One region of the Exiguobacterium sp. RM11 genome, then DNA from elsewhere that is predicted to be linked to it. Evidence: riboswitches for the same ligand, from Rfam matches in the RefSeq annotation. Region 1 holds a riboswitch; the other holds the start of a gene.
What was found. A riboswitch is a leader RNA that binds a small molecule or an ion and turns the genes downstream of it on or off. The one in region 1 is predicted to bind thiamine pyrophosphate.

Region 1 (7,682 bases):
GCCGAACGGTTGGAGTGCTGTTGGCGGACAAACGAAGAACCCTTATGGCGACCAATTAGATGTCGGGGGATCGAGTTCTGGATCGGCTTCGGCGGTTGCGGCAAACTTGACACTCCTTGCCGTTGGATCTGAGACGAGCGGCTCGATTGTACACCCGAGTGTGCATAATAGTATCGTCGGAATCAAACCGACCGTCGGCTTGATCAGTCGTTCAGGAATCATTCCGATCTCACGTTCTCAGGATACGGCTGGACCGATGGCGCGTACCCTTCGTGATGCGGTCGTTGCCTTGCAGACCATGTGTGGTGAAGATTCGGCTGATCCTGCGACATGGGAAACTCCAGTCGGACCGCCTTATGTGACGTGTCTCGATGTCCGTCAAGCGGTCGGGATGCGTGTCGGATTTATCAAGCCAACTATTTCAGACGAAGAAGTCGGGTTGTATGAACAGGCACTTCGATTGCTGCGTCAAGCCGAGGTTGAACTCGTCGAGATCACGTTACCGAAACACGATGCATTAGAACAGGCAGATATTTTGTTTGATGAATTCAAGCTTGGGATTGAGGCGTATCTTGCGAACACAACCGTGCCATTTAAGACGCTTTCCGACTTGATCGAATGGAACGCGGACCACCCCGAAACGATTCCGCACGGGCAGACCATCTTTGAACAGTCAGATGCACGTTCAGGGCGTCTCGTCGAAGCTAGTTATCTCGACCGTCGGATTGATGATGTTCATCTCGCAAAAGTGGACGGAATGGATGAGCTATTAAAAGGGCAAAAACTGGACGCGATCGTCCTGCCACATGACATGAACTATGACATGGCTGCGAAAGCAGGACACCCGACAATCACGGTCCCTTATAAACGAAAAGAGAGCGGGGCCCCGTTCGGTCTCTCGTTCACGGGAACGAGCTTTGCGGAACGAGATTTGATTCGTGTCGCTTATGCGTTCGAACAGTTCATCACACGACCGACGCCTCCAGATTATTCGTAAGTTGCACCCGTCTCTGACGTCCGCTACAATGGTACGTATGCGGATTAGAGAAAGGACAGGTTAGAATGAAATCATCTATATACGGGTTGACGTTCGATCAGCTCACAAACGAGTGCATGGAAGCAGGATATGGTGCATTCCACGCACGTCAAGTCTGGGACTCGCTCTACATCGATCGAGTCAAATCGATGGACGCGCTGAACGTCCGTGACGAAGTACGCGATTACTTAACTGAGAAATACGTCATCTCGACACAAGAACTGTTCGTCAAACAAGAAGCGGGCGATGGAACGGTCAAATTCTTACTTAAATTGCATGACGGTCACTATATCGAGACGGTGCTCATGCGTCATAAATATGGTCGCTCGGTCTGTGTGACGACACAGGTCGGTTGTAACATCGGCTGCAGCTTCTGTGCGAGCGGCTTGTTGAAAAAGACACGTGATTTGACGGCTGGTGAGGTCGTCGAGCAAATCATGACTGTCCAACATTTCCTCGATGAAGAAGGAGAAGGGGACCGCGTCAGTCATATCGTCGTTATGGGAATCGGTGAACCGTTTGATAACTTCGATAACTTGGTCGACTTCTTGCGCGTCGTCAAAGATGAGCGTGGTCTTGCAATCGCCCCACGTAAAATCAACGTGTCGACGAGTGGTCTTGCGGACAAGATCTATAAGTTTGCGGACCTCGACTTACGCATCAATTTGGCGCTATCTCTGCATGCGCCAAACGATGAATTACGCACACGCATCATGAAAATCAACCGGGCGTTCCCGCTTGATAAACTCATGCCGTCGATTCGCTATTACGTCGAGAAGACGAATAAGCGAATCACATTCGAGTATATCTTGCTCTCGAAAGTGAACGATTTACCAGAACACGCGGAAGAACTTGCGGACTTGATTGAAGACATCAAGGACAAGTCTTACATCAACTTGATTCCGTACAATCCGGTCAACGAGCATATTCAATATGAGCGAAGCACACCGGAAGATATCATGGCGTTTTATGATATCTTGAAAAAGCGTGGCGTCAATACGGGTGTCCGTCTCGAACACGGGACAGACATCGATGCAGCTTGCGGTCAGCTCCGCAGTAAGCATATGAACGTCGAAGGCGCGAAGTAATCAAATGGCTTCTCCGAATTTTCGGGGAGGCCATTCGCTTATCGTTTTTGTCCGACATATTGAATCACAGCTGATTCACCGTGATGCAGTCTTCCTTCTTCTCGCCATACGACATTCTCGTTCAAAACGAGAGGAATGAAATTGTCTTCGAGTTGGTGGAACATCTCCTCAGTGTAAAGAAGTGGGGCGTCTTTTGGTCCACCTGTCCTGTAGGCGAGTTGATGTGTAGAGTACACCTCGGTCAGGAATACGCCACCAGGTCGCAGTGTTTTTTGAATACCGGCGAGCACCTTTTCTCTGACATGTGGAGGAAAGTGGCCGAAGATACAGATGACTAGGTCATACGTATCTTGCGACCAGACCGCTTCATTCAAGTCAATCTGCTTCGTCTGAAGGGAGACGTTTCGTGAAGTTGCCAAGCGCTTCGCTTTTTCGAGTCCCACTTTCGAAGCGTCCCACATCTCGACGTCGAAGCCGAGCGTGGCGAGCCAGACTGCGTTTCGACCTTCCCCCTCAGCGATGGCCAATACACGTTTTCCTTCGATCTGATGAGAGGTGATCCATTTTTGTAAAAACTCGTTCGGCTCTGTCCCATACACATAATCCTCCGAGCTAAATCGTTCATCCCATTTTGACAAGACATTCACTTCCTCTCTACTTTTCTTTCACTATAGCAAATCGAACAAGTGACGGTGAAAATCCATCACGATTTTCCGAATTCATGCATAGTCCAGATGGGAGAAGGGAATAGATTTCTGAACTAATGGATAGAGTGGAGGCTAAGTAATGGAGAGAGTAGATGCGTCGCTGTGGATTCGGGTACGAAATACGCTTGGTGAAGGTCCTTGTTGGGATGCTGAGTTAAAGCGTTTTTATTGGGTAGATATCGAAGGTCATACATTATGGTGGTATGACGAGCGAGAAGACGAGATTTCTTCATTCGAGGTCGGAAAACAGGTCGGTTTTGTCATACCAAAAGTGACGGACGGTGTCGTCCTTGGATTGAAGGATGGAATCTATGAATGGGATGAAATTAATCGAGATCTAAATAAGATTGTCGAGTTGGATGACCCGGATGGTCGATTACGTTTCAACGACGGGAAAGCCGATCCATATGGTCGCATTTTTGCAGGTACGCTCCATCTTGAGGATGAAGAAAACGAAGCGACATTGTATCGAGTCGATCGAGATGGAACGACGACAACACTCTTGGTCGAATTGACACTTTCGAACGGGTTGACATGGTCGCCTGACCATTCCGTATTTTATCATATCGATACACCGACTGAAAAAATTCGGAAATATGATTTTGATTTGAAGTCAGGAACGCTCTCGAACGGAGAGGTCGTCGTTGATTTTTCCGAGGAAGAAGGTTTTCCTGACGGGATGACGTCCGATTCTGAAGGCTGTCTATGGATTGCACATTTTGCTGGTGGACGAGTGTCACGTTGGGACCCGTCAACAGGTGAAAAACTATTGGAAGTGCATGTTCCTGCACCGAATGTCACTTCATGCGCCTTTATCGGGGATGGGCTGAATCGATTAGCCATCACGACGGCTCGTGAAGGAATGGATGAAGAAGCGCTTGCCGAATATCCGGATGCGGGATCGGTATTTATTATCGACACAGAAGTGAAAGGAATGCCATTGTATCGTTTCGGTCGCTGAGGAGGAAGCACGATGGTGAAACGACTGTTGGTTCGAGCAGGTATTGGGTTGGCAGTTGCAGCAGCAGTTAAGATGGGGATTCAAAAGATCCAAGAAAACCGAGCACGTGAAGAAGACCATTCGTACCTCGACCCGAAGTGGGATGAGGTGCCGAGCGTCGATTCAGACAAAGACGAGGATGAAGTCGGATTGACTCAACTCGACTCGATTTATCGGGCTGAATGGCAGGCGAACGCTTATCCGCGCTCGGAAGCCGAAAGAAGGGCACTTGAGGAATAAATACCCACATATTCAAAAACACGTCGTTGGACGTGTTTTTTTGTTGACAAAAAGATGTTCCCATTCCATTATATAAAAAGTAATCATTACGATTTAAATAGGGGGGTATATCATGAAACGAATTCCAATTACGGTACTCTCGGGGTATCTTGGTAGCGGCAAGACGACGCTGCTTAACCACATCTTACATAACCGGGATCACAAGAAATATGCGGTCATCGTGAATGATATGAGTGAACTGAATATCGATGAGAAGTTGATCGAGCAGGGAGGATTCTCCCGGACCGATGAAAAATTAGTCGAACTTTCGAACGGATGTATCTGTTGCACGCTTCGCGAAGATTTGTTGACAGCTGTCTATGATTTAACGAAAGATCGCGACCTCGATGGCATCATCATCGAGTCTTCTGGTATCTCTGAACCGATTCCCGTTGCACAGACGTTCACGTATGCTGACGACGCGCTCGGAATCGATTTGACGAGCCGTGTCTATATTGATGCGATGGTCACCGTCGTTGATGCGTACCGCTTCTTCAAAGATTTCAATTCCGGTGAATCGCTTATGGAACGCCAACAAGCCGTCGATCCAGGTGACGTACATGAAGTCGTCGACCTTCTCGTCGACCAAGTCGAGTTTGCGGACATCATCGTGTTGAACAAGGCGGACAGGGTATCTGAAGAAGAACTGCAGGAAATGAAGGGTTTACTGAAAACGCTCAATCCGAGTGCTAAGTTGTTGACGTCGACCTACTCGAATGTGGCGTTAGACGACCTGCTAGACGTCCGGTTGTTCGATTTTGACCAAGCGATGCGCGCCGCAGGTTGGATTCAAGAACTCGAGTCGGAAGAACATACGCCGGAAACGGAAGAGTATGGCATCAGTTCGTTCGTTTACCGTCGGCGTCGACCGTTCCATCCTGAGCGTTTGATGAATTGGATGGAACATTACCCTGAAGAAATCGTTCGTGCCAAAGGTTTCTTATGGATTGCGACACGAAACGACCTCGCTTGTCTGTTTTCACAGGCTGGGTATGCATCAACGCTCGAACATGCGGGTCGTTGGCTAGCGACACTTCCGGAGAGTGAACGAGAGGCTATGTTTGCAACAGAACCTGAACTGCGCGAAGACTACATCGAGCCGTACGGAGACAGACAGAACGAATTGGTCCTCATCGGTCAACGAATGGACCGGGAGACTGTCGAGCGTTCACTTGACGCATGCTTGTTGACGGATGAGGAGATGGAAACATCGTGGGATACGCTCCATGACCCGCTCCCTGGTACGGGTCAATACGTCACATATTCAGATTGACCGTTTACAAAGCTTCGAAACATCGCTATACTGTGACTGCATAAGTAACCGCATATTAATGACTGCACTAGGGGTGCTTCGGCTGAGATGAGAGCACGGCTCCGATCCCTTATAACTCGATCCAGATAATACTGGCGTGAGGAAGTGCGGCACTTTCTCTATGCAAGTTTGTATAGATTTTGTTGCTGCATTCTCATGAATGCGGCTTTTTTTATGCAAACACATTTAGAGGGGGAAATAAAATGAATGAATCATGTGGTACGAGTCCGATTGTCGGGTTTCGATTCACACTAAGCCCGATGACAGACGATTTTGTCGGGACAATCAAAGGTGCACTAAAACGAACGGATCTGTCAGGTGTGTGGAGACATACGGATGACGTGTCGACGGTCATCCGTGGACAAGTCGAGCATGTGTTTGACGTCGCTCGAATGGTCTTGAGTCTTGCTTCGGAAGAAGGGAAGCATGTCTCAATGAGCGGAACGTTCTCTGTCGGTTGTCCAGGGGATTCGGCGGGAGATGAGGTACTCAAGGCTCCGAGCGAACCATTAAACGGTGCATCAAGAGACCAGTATGTGTCATCGCAGTTCGCACTCTATCCGATGGGTGCTGACGATTACATGGAGCTTATCTATGAGGAAATCGAACAAGCAAAACAGGCTGGTGTCTATAACGAGTCGATGCATTATGCATCAGGCATCCATGGGAACTTAGATGACGTGTTCTCATACTACGAGGCGGCCTTTAAGCGGACGCGCGAAAAGAACCGACACGTTGTCATGACGGTGACGTTCAGCGTAAATAGTCCGTCACATGGAGGGCGACATGCTTAAATCGTGGAAATTGAAAGAAGTCGTCCTTGTCTCCGTACTATCTGTTGTCTTCGCGGTTGTCTATTTATTGTTCGTTCATATCGGTAACTTGTGGGCAGGGTTGATCGGTCCCATCGCCTACGAGTGGATCTTTGGCATCTGGTTTATCGTATCGATTATCTCCGCATACATCATTCGTAAACCGGGGGCGGCATTCATCTCAGAAGTGATGGCCGCAACGATTGAGATGTTGATTGGAAATGCCATTGGGCCACGCATCATCTTGGTCGGCATCGTTCAAGGTTTAGGGGCAGAAGCCGTCTTTGCGATGACGGGCTATAGACGTTATGAGCTATGGGTACTCATGCTTGCCGGATTTGGGTCGGCTGTCACGAGTTTCGTCTATACATATTTCATGAGTGGGTTCGCGATGTTAGAGCCAGGCTATGTGGCGACGATGTTCGGGCTGAGAGCCGTCAGTGGGATGGTCATCGCTGGAATCGGTGGGAAGTTGCTCAGTGACCTATTGCTGAAGACAGGATCACTTCGCGGTTATGCGATTTCACGAAGTGGGAACGTCCATGGTTGAGACAGAGTCACTTCATTTTCGATTCCCAGAGAGTTCTGAGGCGATTCTTGAAGACGTGACCGTTTCAATCCGTCAAGGTCGTACGATTCTTAGTGGGGCGAGCGGAAGCGGGAAATCGACGCTTCTCGCGCTCTTCAACCGTCTCTATCCGGAGAATTGTGACGGAATCCTTGATGGTAGACTCAAACTACTTGGACGATCATACGACGACTATGCACCTGGCGAGATCAATCAGCAGGTCGCAACGGTGTTTCAAGACCCGGATACGCAATTTGTCATGGAGCGGGTGGAAGAAGAACTGATTTTCACACTTGAGAACTTGTCGACACCTGTCTCAGACATCGAACAACGCGTGACAGAAATCCTCGAATCGTTACAGTTGAGTGATTATCGAAACCGCAAAATTGATTCGTTGTCAGGCGGACAGAAACAGCGGATTGCTGTTGCGTGCGCTCTAGTCGGAAGACCGAAATGGCTACTGCTCGATGAACCGTTGACGCATCTAGACCCAGTGACCGCGCAAGAATTTGTAAAATGGCTCGACAAAATGAAAGATCTGAATGTCATTGTCGTCGAGCATCGTCCTCATCTATGGGGAGATTACTTTGACTGGCATATTGAGTTAGAGCGAGGGTGTATCGTTAGGCATGAATTATTCCGTCCGGTCGAGGATTTTGTATTCGTGAAGTCGAACGCGTCACTCTCAGCTATTCAACGCTACAAGGTTAAAGAGGTCAGACGTGATTCGTTTCAGCTCAACGAGACGATGCTCCATGTCCAAGCTGGAGAAGTGATTGCCATTCTCGGACCGAATGGGAGCGGGAAGTCGACATTTTTAAGAAGCTTAACAGAACACAATCATCGGGTCGGACTCGTGCCACAATCACCAGAACATCTA
Region 2 (7,682 bases), 390 kb from region 1:
ACCGTGACGGTCTCGCCGATTGCTAACTTCTCTTTATAAAACGCACGGTTGAACATCGTCACTTGGACCGCATAACGTTCTTCTAACAACAATCTGAACTGAAGTCGATTCTTACCTTTACTATAGTAGCGAACGAGCGGTTCTGCCTGGACTGTCCCACTCCACTTGATCAAGTCACCGTGAACGGCAGTCGTTACGGTCCCACTATTATAATTCTCATAACGAAACGGGACGTGCTCTAGCACGTCCTCGATTCGAACAAGTCCCATCACTTCTAGTTTTTTGGCCATCTCCGGCCCGACTCCTTTCAGAGTCGTCAGTCGTTCATTGTTTTGCATCTTCTTTCGCTCCAAATATATTTCGTTCGAGGCGACGAGCCGTCGGCGTATTCGCCAGCCCACCTTTCGCCGTCTCTTTCAATGCGGTCGGCATCATTTGACCGACTTCATGCATCGCTGAAATGACTTCGTCACAAGGAATGCGTGATGTGATTCCCGCGAGAGCCATGTCCGCCGCAACAATGGCGTTGGCACCACCCATGGCGTTTCGTTTTACACATGGGACTTCAACGAGTCCTGCCACCGGGTCACAGACGAGACCGAGCATGTTCTTAAGGGCGATCGCGAACGCCGTCGCCGACTGGTCCGGTGTCCCGCCGGCTGCTTCGACGATGGCGGCTGCAGCCATTCCGGTCGCTGAACCGACCTCTGCCTGGCAGCCACCTGCCGCTCCCGAGATCGAGGCGTTGTTCGCTACCACGAAACCGAAAGCACCTGACGTGAACAAGTAACGAATCATCGCATCGCGGTCCATCTCGAGACGGTCTTTCACAGCGAATAACGTTCCAGGTACGACGCCTGCACTCCCCGCAGTCGGTGTCGCACAAATCCGTCCCATCGCCGCATTTACTTCGTTCGTCCCGATGGCTTTTGACACGGCATCTAAAATGAGGTCTCCAGCCAGTGATTTACCTGATCGGATATACTCTTGCATGAGTACGGCATCGTTCCCCGTCAATCCTGTCACCGATGTGACACCTTGAAGGGCGCGTTCAACCGCTTCTTCCATGACCTCGAGGTTACGGTCCATCATCCCGACGATGTCCTCCCGGCTCGAGCGTCTGACGTGCATCTCTTGTTCGATCATGACTTCAGAAATCGGGATGCCTCGTTCTGTGGCAATCGTCACTAACTCTTCTACTGATTTAAACATCTCACATTCTCCTTATTCCCCAAAAATAGCTATCCGTTCGATTTGCGGTAACCGTTCCAGTTCTGCGATCACTTCAGCAGGAATCGTTTCATCAATCTCAATCGCCATCAAAGCTTGCATTCCTTTTTCGTGGCGACTCACTTCCATATGCCCGATGTTTAATTGATGGTTTGCCAAGACGCCGGTCACTGCAGCGATGGCGCCGAATCGGTCATGATGCAAGACGACGAGTGCAGGTCCCCCACCTGTCAATTTCAACGGGAACCCATTCAGTTCCGTGATCTCAATCGTTCCCCCACCGATTGAAATCCCGACGATTTCAAATGTCCCGAACTCATCTTCGAGCAAGACACGCGCTGTATTCGGATGATCCGTCAACAAGTCGCTCGTCTCAAAGATGACCTCGATTCCTTTTTCGCGGGCGATGTCTAACGCCTGTGGAATCCGCAAGTCAAACGTATCAAATCCCATGATTCCACCGACGATCGCGACATCCGTACCGTGACCCCGATACGTGTCCGCAAATGACCCATAAAATGTGATGTGCGCGGTGCGGGGCGTTCGCCCGAATAATTTCCCTGCCATCAGCCCGATGCGTGCGGCACCGGCCGTATGCGAACTCGACGGCCCGACCATGACAGGGCCAATAATGTCAAACACACTACGATATTTCACTTCATTTTCCCCCTTTCAAAAATCCCTACCTTCATTATACAGAAGGTAGGGACTTGAAACAGCTTATTCCACACTAAAAATATAAGAGTAAAGCGGTTGTTTGCCGTCGTGTACTTCAATCTCAATCTCATCATTTACAGTTTCGATATATGACGTCAACGCTTCCACGTCTGATTCAGATGAGCCTTCACCTGTTAAGATCGTGATGATTTCATCATCTGCTTCGACGAGTGCATCGACCAACTTTTTAGCCGCTTCGAGGCTTGACGTCGATGAAGAAACAATTTTCTTCTCTGCGATTGCCATATGCTCGTCTTTCTTGATTTCCACGCCATCGATGCTCGTATCACGAACAGCGTAAGTGACTTGACCAGACTTCACAGTCGCGGCAGCCGCTTTCATCGCTTGTTCGTTCATCTCGACATCCGCCTCTGGGTTGAAGGCGATTGCCGCCGCAAGACCTTGTGGGACCGTCTTCGTCGGGATGACAGAGACGCCGCATGGTGCGACAGACGCCGCTTGCTCAGCAGCCATGATGATGTTTGAGTTGTTCGGGAAGATAAAGACATGTTCCGCATGTGCAGATTCAATCGCCTTGACGATATCTTCTGTCGATGGGTTCATCGTCTGACCGCCTTCGATAACATGTGCCGCCCCAAGCGAACGGAACAATTCACTGACACCTTCACCCATTGCCACCGTTACGATCGCAAATGGTGCTTTTGGCTTCTCGGCCTGTTGAACACCGTGCTGATTTGCGCCGTGTTCTTCTTCAAGGATTGTCGAGTGTTGTTGACGCATGTTCTCGATTTTGACTGCAACGAGTTCACCGAAACGCTGACCTTTCGTGATGACCTCACCTGGAGTCTCGACGTGAACGTGAACTTTTAAGAGTTCTTCGTCCGCGACGACAAGGAGAGAATCCCCTAGTTCTGACAATTCGTTACGGAATGCGTCTTCATTGAACGGCGCATTCTTTAACTTATCGTCTTGGAAACGAACCATGATCTCCGTGCAGTAGCCGAATTCGATGTCTTCTGTTGACATGAACCCTTGTGCTGCATGGGCATGATGTTCTGCCTCAATCAACGCATCCATGACAGGTGCATGTGGTTTCTCGAGTTCTTTTCCTTCAAGGCTTGCAAGGAATCCTTCGTAGATGACGAGAAGACCTTGACCACCTGAGTCGACGACGCCGACTTCTTTTAATACCGGCAACAAGTCCGGTGTACGGTCTAACGATGCTTTCGCTTCTACGATGACACGTTTCATAAATTCAGTGAAATCACTTGTCGACTCTGACGCAAGAAGCGCTTCGTCGGCCGCTTCACGAGCAACCGTCAAAATCGTTCCTTCAACCGGTTTCATAACCGCCTTGTATGCCGTGTCGACACCGCGCTTGAGCGCCTCTGCAAAATCAACAGTTGTCAGTTCCGCTTTGCCTTCAACCGCTTTACCGAATCCACGGAACAACTGACTTAAAATAACGCCTGAGTTTCCACGTGCTCCCATAAGTAGTCCACGAGCAAACTTCGATGACACCTCTGCGATATCTGATGAGTTCATCGCTGCTACTTCTTTCGCACCCGACGTCATCGTCAAGTTCATGTTCGTTCCCGTATCTCCGTCTGGAACCGGGAAGACGTTAAGCGAATCCACATAATCTGCGTTTTGGCTCAAGTTGGCCGCTCCGTTCGCGATCATGTTTGAGAGCGCCAATCCATCTAAACGTTTTAAACCCACACCAAATCCTCCTCCGTTTTCGTCAGTCATTCGTCAGACGAACGCCTTGAACGAATATATTTACCGACGAAACGTTTAATCCTAAAGTTTCTCCGAGCGTATACTTCACTCGGCTCTGCACGTTGTATGCAACTTCAGATACTTTCGTTCCGTAGCTTACAATGATGTGCATGTCGATATGTACGTCTTCATCTTCTTGACGTACGACGACACCACGCGCGTAATTTTCACGTTTTAATAATTCAGCAATGCCGTCTTTCAGTTGTGCTTGTGAAGCCATGCCGACCACACCGAAGCATTCCATCGCCGCACCACCTGCGAGTGTCGCGATGACGTCACTTGTGATGTCAATATTGCCATATGTTGTCTTCATTTCAATTGCCATATGGAGTAGCCTCCTTTATTCGGAATGATTCCTAATGTACATTCTACAATAAGTACCTAGTTATTAAAAGAACCTGCTCCAGAAACTCGGTCAATTAACGCGATAACCTCATTCATTATTCAAATCCTTGAGAGTAATGTCAAGTTTTTTTCTTGTCATGGTACGATTTTCTAGTTGCATCGGGAAAAAAGCCGTGCTAATATAAACGAGTGTCTATTAGGACGAACCCACATAAAAAAGGAGGGGAAACGCATGGCACGTAAATGCTACGTAACAGGTAAATCACCTAAATCAGGTAACAACCGTTCGCACGCACTCAACAAGACAAAACGTACTTGGGGTGTAAACGTACAAAAAGTTCGTATTCTCGTTGACGGTAAACCGAAACGCGTTTGGGTTTCAGCTCGCGCACTTAAATCAGGTCTCGTTGAACGCGTATAATACTTATACACGAACGAATAAATCCCAGCGGCATTCGCCGATGGGATTTTTTTTTGCTTATTTTTTGATGATCATGACAAGAACCATTCCGTGATGGACCGTCAATCGGGCAGACGCTTCGGTCCATTCATTCGAAATCGTCAACGCCTCCCCACTCTTGACCTCATGATGGTCGAGTGGATATTTGACACCTTCAATCGAGATCGTGGCCGTCTTCCAAGGCATGAAGGAAAGATAGTGCCCGTCTCGCTTCATAATGACCTCGCTACCTGTTCTCACGAGATAAACCGTTTGACCTTCTCCGTGAAGAACCATCTCCGGATACGTTTCAAGTAAGCCGACGTTCGCAAACGTCATATCGATGCGTCCGCCTAAGCCACCATATACATCCATCCGTGTCGCCCCGCGTTCTCTCGCGAACGCTAGTGCAATCTCTAAGTCCGTCACGTCTTTCTCCGAAGGATAGCGTAGCGCCTCCTCAGGCGGTAGTCCTTTAAACGAATCAAAGTCCCCGACCACGACGTCTGGCATGATCTCTTCATCTAATAATCTTTGATATCCACCATCGACACCGATGACAAAATCGGCATCACGCGGTAAGTCCGGAATGGGTTCCGGACTAGCCGCGACTATCAAAATATTCATTGACGGAGATCCCGTGTCGCCACACGCGTGAAACGTGGTGCTGTCGTGAAGAGGAGCACTAACACGATGGCTGAGATGACAAAGGATGGTGCCATATACGTAGCATTGTAGCCGAGTGAATAGGCGACGACCGGACCTTCTGCATATTCAGCAAAGAAGACAATTCCCGAGATGACGTGCGCCGCGTATCGTAACATCGAACCAAGGAGCGCCCCGAGTACTAAATATGTGGCAAGCGTCTTCGTCGCCCCGTTGCTCGCAGCTTGCTTCACACGCCCCGCGAACACTCCGGCCATTCCGACGAGACCATAAGCGACCGTATAGTCGAGCAGGAATTGTACAGGCGTGAAAATATAGGCACCGAACAAGAGTTGAAGTGTCCCGACGAGGGCACCTGTTGCGAGACCACCTTTTAATCCGTGGCGGAATGCCATCACAAAGATCGGGAGCATCGCTAAACTGATGGATCCCCCTTGTGGCAAACGGTATGGAATGAGCAAATCAAAAATGAGCCCGAGCGCTGCAAACAATGAAATTTCAATGAGCGCTTGTAATTTGAAACGTGATTTCATCTTTCTTCCTCCTTTATTTGGTTGAACGACAAAAAGCAGCATGACGTAAACGCCATGCTGCTTGGATTCGCAACGTGCATTTTCGCCACATCCCTACGTCCGTGTGAACGGAACAGGTTCAAAGGGTTAGCGTATGCCTCTCAGCCACATGATGTGACACCCCTTGCGACTCTATCTTGTTGTTCTATCGTCGATTATACACGAGATGCGCCACGAATGCTATCGATGGCTGCTTTATAATCTGGTTGATTATAGATGGCTGATCCCGCAACAAGGACATCAGCCCCTGCGTCGATGCAATATTTTGCCGTTTCCGCGTTGACACCACCATCGATTTCAATCTCAAAATCAAGCTGACGGTCTTGGCGGAGATGACTGAGTGCTGAAATTTTCGGTACGACCGATTCGATGAAGGCTTGTCCCCCGAACCCTGGGTTGACGGTCATGAGCAATACCATGTCGACGTCCGCAAGCACGTGTTCAATCGTCGAGAGCGGTGTATGCGGGTTCAAGACGACTCCGCATTTTGCGCCAGCCGCTTTGATTTGTTGCAAGACGCGATGCAAATGGTTCGTCGCTTCCACGTGAACGGTCACGATGTCCGCTCCCGCTTTCACGAAGTCTTCGACATAGCGTTCCGGTTGGTCAATCATCAAATGCACATCGAGGACCATGTCTGATTTTTTACGCAAGCTTGCGAGGACCGGCAGACCAATCGAGATGTTCGGCACGAACTGTCCGTCCATGACGTCAAAATGGATATAGTCCGCTCCCGCTTCTTGGACAGCTTTCACTTCCGCCTCCAAATTGGCAAAGTCGGCCGCTAAAATAGATGGTGCAATTTTAATCATCTGTCAATACCTCCGTTTTCGATCGTTTAACTCTTCCATAAAGGTAACATAATTCTCGTATCGTGTTGAAGCGATTTCACCATTTTCAACGGCTTGTTTGATGGCACATCCCGGTTCATTCAGATGAGCACATCCACGGAACTTACAATCGTCATGGCGTTCCACGAAATCAGGGAAGCACCATCTGAGTTCATCTGCCTCAAGTTCTTGCGGAAACTCCAAGCTTGAAAATCCAGGTGTGTCGGCAACAAGACCATCCGCTAATTGAATCAACGTCACGTGACGCGTCGTATGCTTTCCACGACCGAGTGATTTAGAGATTTCCCCTGTCGCCAACTCGAGCTCTGGCGCGACGGCGTTAAGTAACGAACTTTTCCCGACACCGGTCTGACCGGCGAAGACGCTCGTCTTCCCTTTGAAGAGACCGCGCACTTCATCCACTCCGTGCGCTTGCTCCGTCGATGTCTCAATCACGTCATACCCGATGGCGCGATAACGTGCAATCGCTTCTTGTATCGGCTCGACTTCATGTTCATCGAGCAAGTCCATCTTCGTCAAGACGATGATTGGATGAATTTGCTTTGACTCGATGAGGACGAGGAAACGGTCGAGTAAATGATATGAAAACGCCGGTTCTTTTACTGAAAAGAGGAGGAACGCCTGATCGATATTGGCAATCGGCGGGCGAACGAGGTGGTTTTGACGCTCTTCCACCTCTAAAATATAGCCGGTCCCATCTTCTTGATCTTGAATCACCACATCATCGCCGACGACCGGTGAGATGTTGCGTTTTCGAAAGTTTCCTCTGGCCCGACAACGAATCTCTTGATTCGTCTCGGTCATCACATCGTAAAACCCGCCTTGAAGGCGAATGATTGTTCCTTTCATTATGACTACCTCCTTTAAAAAAGAGGTGACGACACCGTCACCTCTTTATTGTGCCTCTTCAGCTTGTGCATATGTGACTGAATCTGTTCGGACAATCTCACCATCGACTTCAATCGTCGCCGTCCCGACTTCGTCAGGGGCAATGACGAGCGTATACGAATACGTTGTCGTCTCTGTGATTTGATCACGAAGCACCTCAATCTCACCGCGTGCGTCAACCGTACGAATCACGACTTCGACCGTCTTCGGTTTCTTGTCTTTGTCCGGTTG

Region 2: linked by a shared signal. The riboswitch ahead of thiT (energy-coupled thiamine transporter ThiT) and the one ahead of AC5LIL_RS06945 (YkoF family thiamine/hydroxymethylpyrimidine-binding protein) in region 1 are both predicted to bind thiamine pyrophosphate.

The regions. Positions count from the first base shown of each region.
Region 1 covers NZ_CM187558.1:1,320,327-1,328,008, forward strand. Annotated here, with positions in the region: gene AC5LIL_RS06915 (amidase family protein) at 1-997, shown strand, start outside; gene rlmN (dual-specificity RNA methyltransferase RlmN) at 1,063-2,124, shown strand; gene AC5LIL_RS06925 (methyltransferase domain-containing protein) at 2,163-2,762, opposite strand; gene AC5LIL_RS06930 (SMP-30/gluconolactonase/LRE family protein) at 2,911-3,792, shown strand; gene AC5LIL_RS06935 (hypothetical protein) at 3,805-4,071, shown strand; gene AC5LIL_RS06940 (GTP-binding protein) at 4,184-5,383, shown strand; TPP riboswitch at 5,443-5,543, shown strand; gene AC5LIL_RS06945 (YkoF family thiamine/hydroxymethylpyrimidine-binding protein) at 5,626-6,216, shown strand; gene AC5LIL_RS06950 (ECF transporter S component) at 6,209-6,784, shown strand; gene AC5LIL_RS06955 (ABC transporter ATP-binding protein) at 6,777-7,682, shown strand, end outside.
Region 2 covers NZ_CM187558.1:1,713,947-1,721,628, forward strand. Annotated here, with positions in the region: gene recG (ATP-dependent DNA helicase RecG) at 1-338, opposite strand, end outside; gene sdaAA (L-serine ammonia-lyase, iron-sulfur-dependent, subunit alpha) at 325-1,212, opposite strand; gene sdaAB (L-serine ammonia-lyase, iron-sulfur-dependent subunit beta) at 1,225-1,887, opposite strand; gene AC5LIL_RS08980 (DAK2 domain-containing protein) at 1,951-3,630, opposite strand; gene AC5LIL_RS08985 (Asp23/Gls24 family envelope stress response protein) at 3,653-4,015, opposite strand; gene rpmB (50S ribosomal protein L28) at 4,268-4,456, shown strand; gene AC5LIL_RS08995 (thiamine diphosphokinase) at 4,514-5,101, opposite strand; gene thiT (energy-coupled thiamine transporter ThiT) at 5,098-5,673, opposite strand; TPP riboswitch at 5,747-5,847, opposite strand; gene rpe (ribulose-phosphate 3-epimerase) at 5,868-6,524, opposite strand; gene rsgA (ribosome small subunit-dependent GTPase A) at 6,528-7,415, opposite strand; gene pknB (Stk1 family PASTA domain-containing Ser/Thr kinase) at 7,458-7,682, opposite strand, start outside.